Regions from separate parts of the Giesbergeria sinuosa genome, predicted to be linked through region 1. Evidence: riboswitches for the same ligand, from Rfam matches in the RefSeq annotation. Region 1 holds a riboswitch; the other holds the start of a gene.
What was found. Region 1 has a riboswitch for cobalamin ahead of ACFO6X_RS01555 (energy-coupling factor ABC transporter permease). Riboswitches for the same ligand answer to the same signal wherever they lie in the genome.
Positions count from the first base shown of each region.

Region 2: it holds a riboswitch for cobalamin, as region 1 does, so the genes downstream of both, ACFO6X_RS03555 (TonB-dependent receptor domain-containing protein) here and ACFO6X_RS01555 (energy-coupling factor ABC transporter permease) in region 1, are expected to answer to the same signal.

Region 1 covers NZ_JBHSHJ010000001.1:343,492-348,373, forward strand. The annotation lists gene ACFO6X_RS01540 (energy-coupling factor ABC transporter ATP-binding protein) at 1-562, opposite strand, end outside; gene cbiQ (cobalt ECF transporter T component CbiQ) at 559-1,302, opposite strand; gene ACFO6X_RS01550 (energy-coupling factor ABC transporter substrate-binding protein) at 1,292-1,630, opposite strand; gene ACFO6X_RS01555 (energy-coupling factor ABC transporter permease) at 1,627-2,295, opposite strand; cobalamin riboswitch at 2,422-2,635, opposite strand; gene ACFO6X_RS01560 (CaiB/BaiF CoA transferase family protein) at 2,641-3,912, opposite strand; gene ACFO6X_RS01565 (acyl-CoA dehydrogenase) at 3,998-4,882, opposite strand, start outside.
Region 2 covers NZ_JBHSHJ010000002.1:196,736-201,617, reverse strand. The annotation lists gene ACFO6X_RS03575 (sulfite exporter TauE/SafE family protein) at 1-29, shown strand, start outside; gene ACFO6X_RS03570 (sulfite exporter TauE/SafE family protein) at 43-858, opposite strand; gene ACFO6X_RS03565 (cell division protein ZapA) at 1,192-1,578, opposite strand; gene ACFO6X_RS03560 (hypothetical protein) at 1,581-2,288, opposite strand; cobalamin riboswitch at 2,324-2,563, shown strand; gene ACFO6X_RS03555 (TonB-dependent receptor domain-containing protein) at 2,643-4,568, shown strand; gene ACFO6X_RS03550 (cobyrinate a,c-diamide synthase) at 4,565-4,882, shown strand, end outside.

The DNA.
Region 1 (4,882 bases):
CGTGTAGGCGATCGAGTAGCGCGGCCAGTTCGGTCTGCATGGGCATATCCAGCCCAGCCATCGGCTCATCGAGCAGCAAGGCGCGGGGCTGCATTGCCAGCACTCCGGCAATACACACCCGTTTTTTCTGACCAAAGCTGAGTTCATGCACTGGTCGGTTTGCATGGGTGGCCATGCCCACGGCCTCCAGTGCCTGCGCTACGCGCTGGCGCACTGTGGCCTCATCCAGCCCCAGATTGAGCGGCCCAAAAGACACATCTTCATAGACATGGGCCGAGAACAACTGCCGGTCGGGGTTCTGAAACACCATGCCTACCTGTTGGCGCACCGCCAACAAGCCACGCCGTCCGTAGTCGATACGGGCACCATCCATATAAACCGCCCCCGTTACTGGGCGCAGCAAACCGTTGAGGTGTTGCAGCAGCGTGGTCTTGCCGGAGCCGTTCGGCCCCAAAATGGCATGGCGACCAGCACGGCGCAGGCTCATCGAGCACGCTTGCAGGCCGGGGCGGCCATCGGGGTAGTGGTAGTCCACCTGCCGCAGTTCAAACAGGGCACTCATGGCAAATACCTCACGAGCAGCAACAGCCCCAGCCCGGCCACCACGCCAATGGCGGTGTCGCGGCGGGCATGGGCAAACACCGGCATCACAAAATGCAAGCGGCCATCGCTACAGCGGGCATCGGCGGCCCACTGCAAACCCCGCGCCCGCAGCGCCACCTGTGCCGCTAAATTAGCCACTAGCAGCCCCAGTGAGCGCAAAGCACGGCCTCGGTTGCTAAAGCCTAACCTGGCTGTTTGGGCAGCCACGGTGTCGTGGCAGGCCTCAGAGAAGACAAAAATCAGCCGATAGCACAGCACCATCAGGTCGAGCAGAATGTCGGGCAGCCGCAGCTGGCGTAGCAGTGCAATCAGGTGCGCCAATGGTGTGGTGAGCACCAGCGTCAACAGTGCCGCTAGCGCCGCCACCGAGCGCGCGGTCACCATCGCCACATCCGATAACGCATGGGGCGCAATATGCCAAGCCAGTGCCCCTGGTGGCTCCCACACCACCGAGACCAGCAAGGAAGCACCCGACAACAGCAAAAAACCCAACGGCCCTGCTGCCACCCGGATGTAGCAACGCCAAGGCACCCCGGCCCCACGCCACACTAGCAGCACACAAACCAAGGCCACCCCCAAAGCGGCACTGGGGGTGCGCGCTACATAGGCGGCCAACAGCGCAGCCAAGGTAAAAATAGCCTTGGCGCGGGGGGTAACGTGGCTCCAGTGGTTGTGGTGGGCGGCTCGTTCAATCCACACGGCCTGCTGCCTGTGGGGGCGTGGTATCCGCTGGGGCTTGGCGTAGTTTTTCCCGGGTGACAGAAGCGCCCAGCCAATAACCAATCACCCCAGCCCCCAATGCGGCTTGCAACGCAAACAACAGGGAGGCGATCTCGCCACTGGCAGGCTCGATCAGTGGCGCAAACCATGCTTGGTAGTCTGGTGCGATGGTCTGAATCAGGTTTTGTGCCTCGGCATCGGCACCGCCAAAGGCTTCAGTGCCGGGGGCTGGAGCAGGCACCCACCACAAAGGAAAAACCGACAGCAGCAGCACCGCAGCCCAAATCAACCAGTTTGACTTTTTCATGCCTGCCCCTTGGTGGGTTGCAGCAGGTGCATACCACGCATCTCATCTTGGTTAAAACGCTGCAAGGCGTTCATCACCAGCACGGTGAGCAAGCCTTCACTGATGGCTAAAGGAATTTGGGTCAGGGCAAAAATGCCGCCAAACTTGGTCAGAGAGCCTGCAAAACCACCCACCGGATCAGGAAAGGCCCACGCCAATTGCACCGAAGTGGTCAGGTAGGTGGACAAATCACCCAGGCATGCAGCCAGAAACACCCCCAACGCCAAAGAACAGCCCAGTGCCTTGGCTAGCCGAAACACCGCATAGGCGCAAAACGGCCCGACGATGCCCATAGCAAATAAGTTGGCTCCTAGTGTGGTCAGGCCGCCGTGCGCCAGCAGCAGGGCTTGAAACAACAACACCACCAAAGCGATGGGCACCATAGCCCCAGGGCCAAACAGCAACGCCCCCAAGCCAACGCCGGTTGGATGCGAGCAACTGCCCGTGACCGAGGGCAACTTGAGTGCCGAGAGCAAAAAACTGAAAGCCGCCGCCACGCCTAACAACATCCGTTGTTCTGGGTGCTGGCGAATATCGCGGCGCATGGCGTGCAAGCCATAGGCCAAGAAAGGCGCAGAGGCGATAGACCAGCCCAGCGCGTGCTCCAGTGGAAGAAAGCCTTCCATGATGTGCATTCGAATCCTCCCGTCGAATGGTTCATAAAAACACCATGCGGGGGCGATCAAAGCACACAAGCACTCCAGTAGGGCCGGAGTGCGATTGCAGGCAGTTTTCCCGTCACCCCGGGGAATGGTGCTGACATTTTTCGGGCCGGTCTTCTGGCTCGCCATCATCCTTGTCCGCGCCTTCCCATGTTTGGTAACACAGTGGCATGTGCGGGGTCGTCTGGCTTACAGCAGCGGGGGCTGCGCCGGAATGGCTGCACTGCTGTGCAACGTCACCGGCTTCCCGTTTAACGCAAACACCCTCAGAAGGAGTTTGCGCACCCGAAAGTCGGGCATTCTACAGGCTCAAGCGCCAATGGCTCCTGTAGCGCGCAACTGCGCACGTTGTGCTGCATCCAGCCCCCACTCCTGCAATACCTCGTCGGTATGTTGGCCCAAGGCCGGAGGGGCACTGCGGTAGCGCACCGGAGTGGCGCTCAGGCGCATGGGGTTGGCTACCCCCGCCACCTGTGCAATGCCATCGCCTGCATAGCGCGGCAGGTTGATACGCAAGCCACGGGCCTGCACCTGTGGATCGTCAAAGGCTTGGGCAATGGTGTTGATGGGGCCACAAGGCACCGCCTTGTCTTCGAGCAAAGCGACCCATTCCGCGGTGGTGCGGGTTTGCATCACTGGCACCAACAACTCCAGCAGTGCCGCCCGGTGGCGTACCCGTGCTGTGTTGCTGGCAAAACGTGCATCCTGTGCCCATTGTGGTTGGCCAATGGCAGCACAAAAGCGGGCAAACTGGCCATCGTTGCCAATGGCCAGCAGCACGTTGCCATCGCTGCTGCGAAAGTCTTGGTAAGGGGCCAGGCTCGGATGGATATTGCCTCCCCGGCCAGGTGCTTGGCCGGTTGCCAAAAAACCTGCTGCTTGGTTGGCTAACGTTGCCATGCCCACATCGAGCAAGGCCATGTCGATGTGCTGCCCTAGCCCGGTGGTGTGGCGGGCCTGTAGTGCGGCCAAGATGGCGTTGCTGGCATACAGGCCGGTGAAAATATCGATCACGGCCACCCCTACACGCAGCGGGCCACCACCGGGCTGGGCGTCTGCGTGGCCGGTGATGCTCATCAGGCCGCACAGAGCCTGCACCATCAAGTCGTAACCGGCGCGTTCGGCATAGGGGCCATCCTGCCCAAAACCCGTGATGGAGCAATAAATCAGGCGGGGGTTCAGGGCTTGGAGGCTGTCGACATCGAGGCCATACTGCTGCAAGCCGCCCACCTTGAAGTTTTCTACCAATACATCGGCCTGTTGGGCCATGCGGCGCAGCAAGGCTTGCCCCTCTGGGTGGGCCATATCGATGGTGATAGAACGCTTATTGCGGTTGCAGGCGGTAAAGTAGCTTGCTTGATCGGTGTCGTTGCCATCCACATCCTGCAAGAAAGGCGGCCCCCAGTGGCGGGTGTCATCACCCACGCCGGGGCGCTCCACCTTGACCACGTCGGCGCCCAGATCGGCCAGCATCTGTGTACACCAAGGCCCGGCCAGCACCCGCGATAGATCTAGCACTTTGATACCGGCCAAAGCACCCGCTGGAGTGGTGGCGGCGCAGGGGAAATCGGCAGTATTCATCAGACTATCCAGCCTCAAAAAACAAGGGAAAAGCCCCGCAGAGCGCACGGCACTGCGGGGCAGGAGTCACCGTGGCAAGTGTGGGTTAATTAGCAAAGGCGGCAATGCCGGTTTGGGCACGGCCCAAAATCAGGGCGTGGATGTCGTGGGTGCCTTCGTAAGTGTTGACCACTTCCAAATTGACCAAGTGGCGGGCCACACCAAATTCGTCGCTGATGCCATTGCCGCCCATCATGTCGCGGGCCAAGCGGGCAATGTCCAATGCCTTGCCGCAACTGTTGCGCTTGATGAGTGAGGTGACTTCCACCACGTTTTGGTGTTCATCTTTCATGCGGCCCACGCGCAGACAGGCTTGCAGGCCGAGGGTGATTTCGGTTTGCATGTCGGCCAGTTTTTTCTGGATGAGCTGGTTGGCGGCCAAGGGGCGGCCAAATTGTTTGCGATCCAGGGTGTATTGGCGGGCCATCTGCCAGCAAAACTCTGCGGCCCCCAGCGCCCCCCAAGCAATGCCAAAGCGGGCGCTATTGAGGCAGGTGAACGGGCCTTTGAGGCCGCGCACTTCAGGAAAGGCGTTTTCTTCGGGCACAAACACGCTGTCCATGACGATTTCGCCGGTGATAGAGGTGCGCAAGCCCACCTTGCCGTGGATGGCTGGAGCCGATAGACCCTTCCAGCCCTTTTCGAGGATAAAGCCGCGAATGGGGCCGACAGCGCCGCCTTCGGAGACCTCTTTGGCCCAGACCACAAATACATCGGCCACCGGGCTGTTGGTGATCCACATTTTGGCGCCAGTGAGCTGATAGCCACCCGGCACCTTTTGCGCACGGGTCACCATGCTGTTGGGGTCGGAGCCGTGGTCGGGTTCGGTCAGGCCAAAGCAGCCGATGTATTCACCGCTGGCCAGTTTGGGCAGGTATTTTTGCTTTTGCGCTTCGGTGCCAAACTCATAGATGGGCACCATCACCAGCGA
Region 2 (4,882 bases), on a different contig from region 1:
CCCATGGGCCAGAACTGTGGTGCAGTTGATGGCCCGGTTGCGTTACAACGCGGCATATCCCTTCCAAAACATATAAACCGCCAGCACCAGCAATAAGCTGGCAAAAACCCGCTTGAGTTGGCGCACAGGCAAACTGTGGGCCGCACGAGCGCCCAGAGGGGCCGTGAATACACTGCACGCGGCAATTACGCCCAAAGCTGGCAACCACACATAACCCATGGAATGTGCAGGTAGACCGGGCACCGAAAAGCCCCCCAGCACATAACCAGCCACGTTGAACACTGCAATCGGAAAACCCAAGGCGGCGCTGGTAGCCACAGCATTGTGGATGGGCACGTTGCACCAAGTCATGAAGGGCACGCTGATAAACCCCCCCCCAGCCCCCACCAACCCAGCCAAAAAACCAATGCCACTGCCAGCGGCTACCTGTCCTGCCACCCCTGGCATTTGTCGGGATGGTGCTGGTTTGCGGTCACGGAACATCTGCAATGCAGAAAAACCCACAAAGACCCCAAAAAACAGTGCCAAAAAAGACCCTTTAAGCAAGGAGAACACCCCCAAGCTGGCCGCCATCCCTCCCAAAGCGATACCGGGGGCCAACCGCTGAACCAAATCCCAACGCACAGCACCACGGCGGTGGTGCGCACGCACACTGGAGATAGATGTAAACAAAATAGTAGCCATCGCCGTGGCAATGGCCATCTTGACGGCCAAATCAGGAGATACAGCCCGCTCAGTCAGAAAATAGGTCAGAAAAGGCACCAACATCATGCCGCCACCAATACCGAGCAGTCCGGCAAAAAAGCCCGTACACAGGCCCAGCAAGGCCAACTCAACAATTAGCAGGGTATCGAACATAAATGGTGGGGGGGGGGATCAAGGGGAGCAGGCCCGCCTGACCAGAGGCTGCTGGGAGTGCCCCAGACACGATACAGACTGGGGAGGGCAAGACAATGAAGGTGTCTGCCAGTGCCACCGAACCTGCATCCTGAACCGGGGGTTCAGGGGGGCAAGGGCAGCCAGGTGTTGGGTTCATCTGACGCGAGACGATCACGCTCACCGGGCAATGTACCAAGCCCAGGCTCAATGAGCATTGGTTCAAGGAAATATAAAGCCCAGCAGCACCGCAGACAGGCCGATTGTAGCGGTACTGGGCGGCCATAGGCGCTGGCCCACCACAGCCACCACACCTCAACCGGGTGTGGTGCCGTCTTGCAGTGCCGTATCGAGGCGCTCCAACAAGGCCTGGCACTTGGCCTGCATTTCGGGGCCAGAGACGCTTTGTGCCAAGATAGCCGCCTCTTGGGCTTGCACCAGTGCATTGGCCGCAGCAGCTTCTGCCTGTTCAGCGCGCGTCAGGGCCGTCTTTTCGGCTACCGCCGCCTTGACCATCTCAAAAGCCAGATTGATAGCCGCCTGCACAGCAATTTGTTCACGCAACCGCACCTTGCCACCGTCACGGATCTGGGTCATGGCCTTGTCTACCCGTGCGGCGGCTTCCCGCAGGTAGGCTTCGCCACCTTCAGGGCAACTCAGCAGCAGGCTCTGCTGCATGATCTGCACCTCGATTTTCTTCATCATCATGCGCCACCCTCTTTCTCTGCGGGACTGGCTGGCAAGGTTTCCATCAAAGCATCCATGCGGGAGCGGGCCGTTTGCAGGCGGGATTTGAGCATGTCATGCTCACGGGTGAGGGCGCTGATCTGCTCGGCCTGCCCAGTGCTGGTTTGTTGCAAGGTGTCGCGCTCCTGGGTAAGGGCAGCAATTTGTGCCAGTTGTGCCTGCCCTGCCTGTTGCAAGGTTTGGCACTCTTGGCGCAAGGCAGTCACTTGGGTGGCCTGCTCGGTGCTGGTCTGCTGCAAGGCCGCATGGGCCTGCTGCAAGGCGGCATGCTCCTTGTGCAAAGCCGCCAGTTTTTCTGTTTGGGGTGCCGTATTGCGCAGCAATTCTTCATGCTGACGGGTCAAGGCGACCAATTGTTCTGTTTGGGCGGCGTGGACTTTCTGCAAGGCATCGCGCTCCTGCTCCAGATGTAGGCTCTTGGCCTCTTGCCGCAGTCCATCCTCTTGCAGGGCCGTATGGGCCTGGACGAGCATATCGTGCTCTTCCAGTAGCCGCACTATCTGTTCAGCTTGTTGCTCGCGTATCTTTTCCAGCGCCTGTCGATCACGGGCCAAATCGGCCAGCTGTTGCGCCTGCTGCTGCTGAGTCTGCTGAGACTGGGTCAGGCGTTGGAGCAGGTGCTCCACACGCGCGGTGATGAGATCGATGGTTTGCAAGGGGGCCATGCCTGCAATTGTAGGGTTGCCAGTGGCCAAAGCGCCGTAGAATCCGCGCCGTTGGTGCTCTTGGTGTGGTTCACATGCCGAAGTTCAACGGGAAGCAGGGAGGAAAGCCCCCATCAAGGGGGCTGCCGAGCCTGCGCTGCCCCCGCAACGGTCAGCGGACGAGTCCATGCCACTCTCTCTTCAGCCACACGCCACTGGATGCCTTGAACAAGCACTGGGAAGGCGCTGAAGGGTGCTCCGCCAGCCCGGATACCGGCCAACACGGTGGTCGCACATAGCCTTGGTGGCTAGTGTGGCTGTATCACCCAACGCTGGCGGGGAAGCCAGCACGGGTTGCATTCTGATTGTGTTCCCATGAAGATCTCTACCGTCCCAGGCTGCCCCAGCGTTGCCCTGAATGTGCGCCCTGTGGTTTGGGCCTGTGCCCTGTTGTCTGCACTGTCTGCACACGCACAACAAACCTCAGATGCCCCAGGCCCACTGCTATTGGCACAGAACCTGCACACACCCTCGCTGTCTGATGTGGTGGTCACGGCAACCCGCACGCCACAACCTTTGGCCGACTTGGTGGCCGACGTCTCCATTGTGGATCGCGAAACGCTTGAATCTAGTGGTGCCAGTGTGTTGGCGGATGTGCTGGCCCGGCTGCCGGGCTTAGAAATCTCGCGCAATGGTGGCCCTGGCAATGCCAGCAGTGTGTTTGTGCGTGGGGCTGAATCGCGCTTCACAGCGGTCTATATCGACGGCGTACGGGTGGACTCCCAATCGACGGGTGGCGCACAATGGGAACAGATTCCGTTGGCACAGATGGAGCGCATTGAGGTATTGCGTGGCCCGGCAGCGGCCGTGTATGGCTCAGACGCTATTGCTGGCGTGATCCAATTATTTACCCGCAAGGGCGAAGGCCCAGCCCAACCCATGGTTGGGGTAGGTTTGGGCAGCCAAGGCACACGCAAAATAGAGGCGGGCATCAGTGGCAGCACTGGCACCGATGGTGCCTTGGACTATGCACTGGGCCTGCACCGTACCACTAGCGATGGTTTTGATACCAAAACCAGCGGCAGCCACCACCCAGACCGCGATGGCTACCGCAGCACATCGGCCAATGCCCGCCTAGGCCTGCGCATCAACACGCAACACCGTTTGGATGCCACCCTGCTGGCGCAACGGCTCCACTCTGATTACGACGCTTTCAGCTACACCCCTGCTGCGCCTGCCGATGACCGCAATTTGCATCGCCTGCGCACGGCGGGTTTGAGCTGGCAGGCGCAATGGAGTGAGGCGTACCGCACGCGTCTCTCTGTGACGGAGGCGGCCAGCCGCTACGAAACCACGCCTTCGCCCTACCTGACAGAAACCACACTGCGTGGCTACCTATGGCAGCACGATTACCAATGGGGCGCACATCGCTTTAACGCAGCCCTCGAGCGCCGCGAAGACCAGCTCTACAACCCAGCTTTGGATGCTTGGGGGGTCACGCTAGACCGCCAACGTTCACAGGATGGGGTTGCACTGGGTTATGGCTACAACGCAGGGGGGCATACCGTACAGCTCAATGCCCGCCACGACAACGACAGTGAATTTGGGGGTCAGAACACAGGGAGTTTGGCCTATGGCTATGCCCTCACCCCCCAATGGCGAGCCACAGCCTCGGTGGGCACAGCGTTTCGGGCGCCCACTCTGTACCAGCGTTTTAGCGAGTACGGTGTCGCCACACTGCAACCAGAAAAAAGCCGCAACGCCGAAATTGGCCTGCGTTGGGCTGAAAAAAGCAGCACTTTCTCAGTGACGGCCTACCGCAACCGGGTACGCAATTTGATCTCCTTCGTAGGGACGGGTGCTTGTGCTTCTGATTTTGGCTGCTACGCCAACACCGCCCGCGCCCAATACGAAGGCGTGACGGTGGCAGGCTCCTACCGGCTGGCTGGGGTGCAGTGGCGCGGCTCAGTGGACTGGCAAAACCCCCGTGATTTAGACACCGGCAAACAGCTGGCACGCCGGGCCAAACGCCATGCCACCTTGGGCGCCGATACCCTATGGGCAGGCTGGAATCTGGGCGCAGAAATGCAAGCCTCGGGCCAGCGATTTGACACCATTGCCAACACTACCCGACTGGGGGGCTACACCCTCTGGAACCTGTATGCCAGCACGCGCATGGCACGCAACTTCACTTTGCTGGCACGCATTGACAACTTGGCCGACAAAGATTACCAGCTTGCCCGCAGCTATGCCACCCCAGGGCGTAGCCTGTATGTAGGCCTGAAATGGACGCCCCAATGAGCACCCGCTGCCCCGCACTGTTGATAGCTGCCCCAGCCTCGGGGCAGGGCAAAACCACCCTCACTGCCGCTTTGGCACGTTTGCACAGCCGCCAGGGGCGCAAAGTGCGCGTGTTCAAGTGTGGGCCAGACTTTCTCGATCCGCACTGGCATGAGCTCGCCAGTGGTGCCCCCGTGCATTCACTCGATGGTTGGATGACTGGCCCCGAAGATGTGGCGGCCCGGCTCCATGACGCCGCCCAAGAGGCCGATCTGATCTTGATTGAAGGGGTGATGGGCTTGTTTGATGGCAGCCCCAGCGCCGCCGAATTGGCA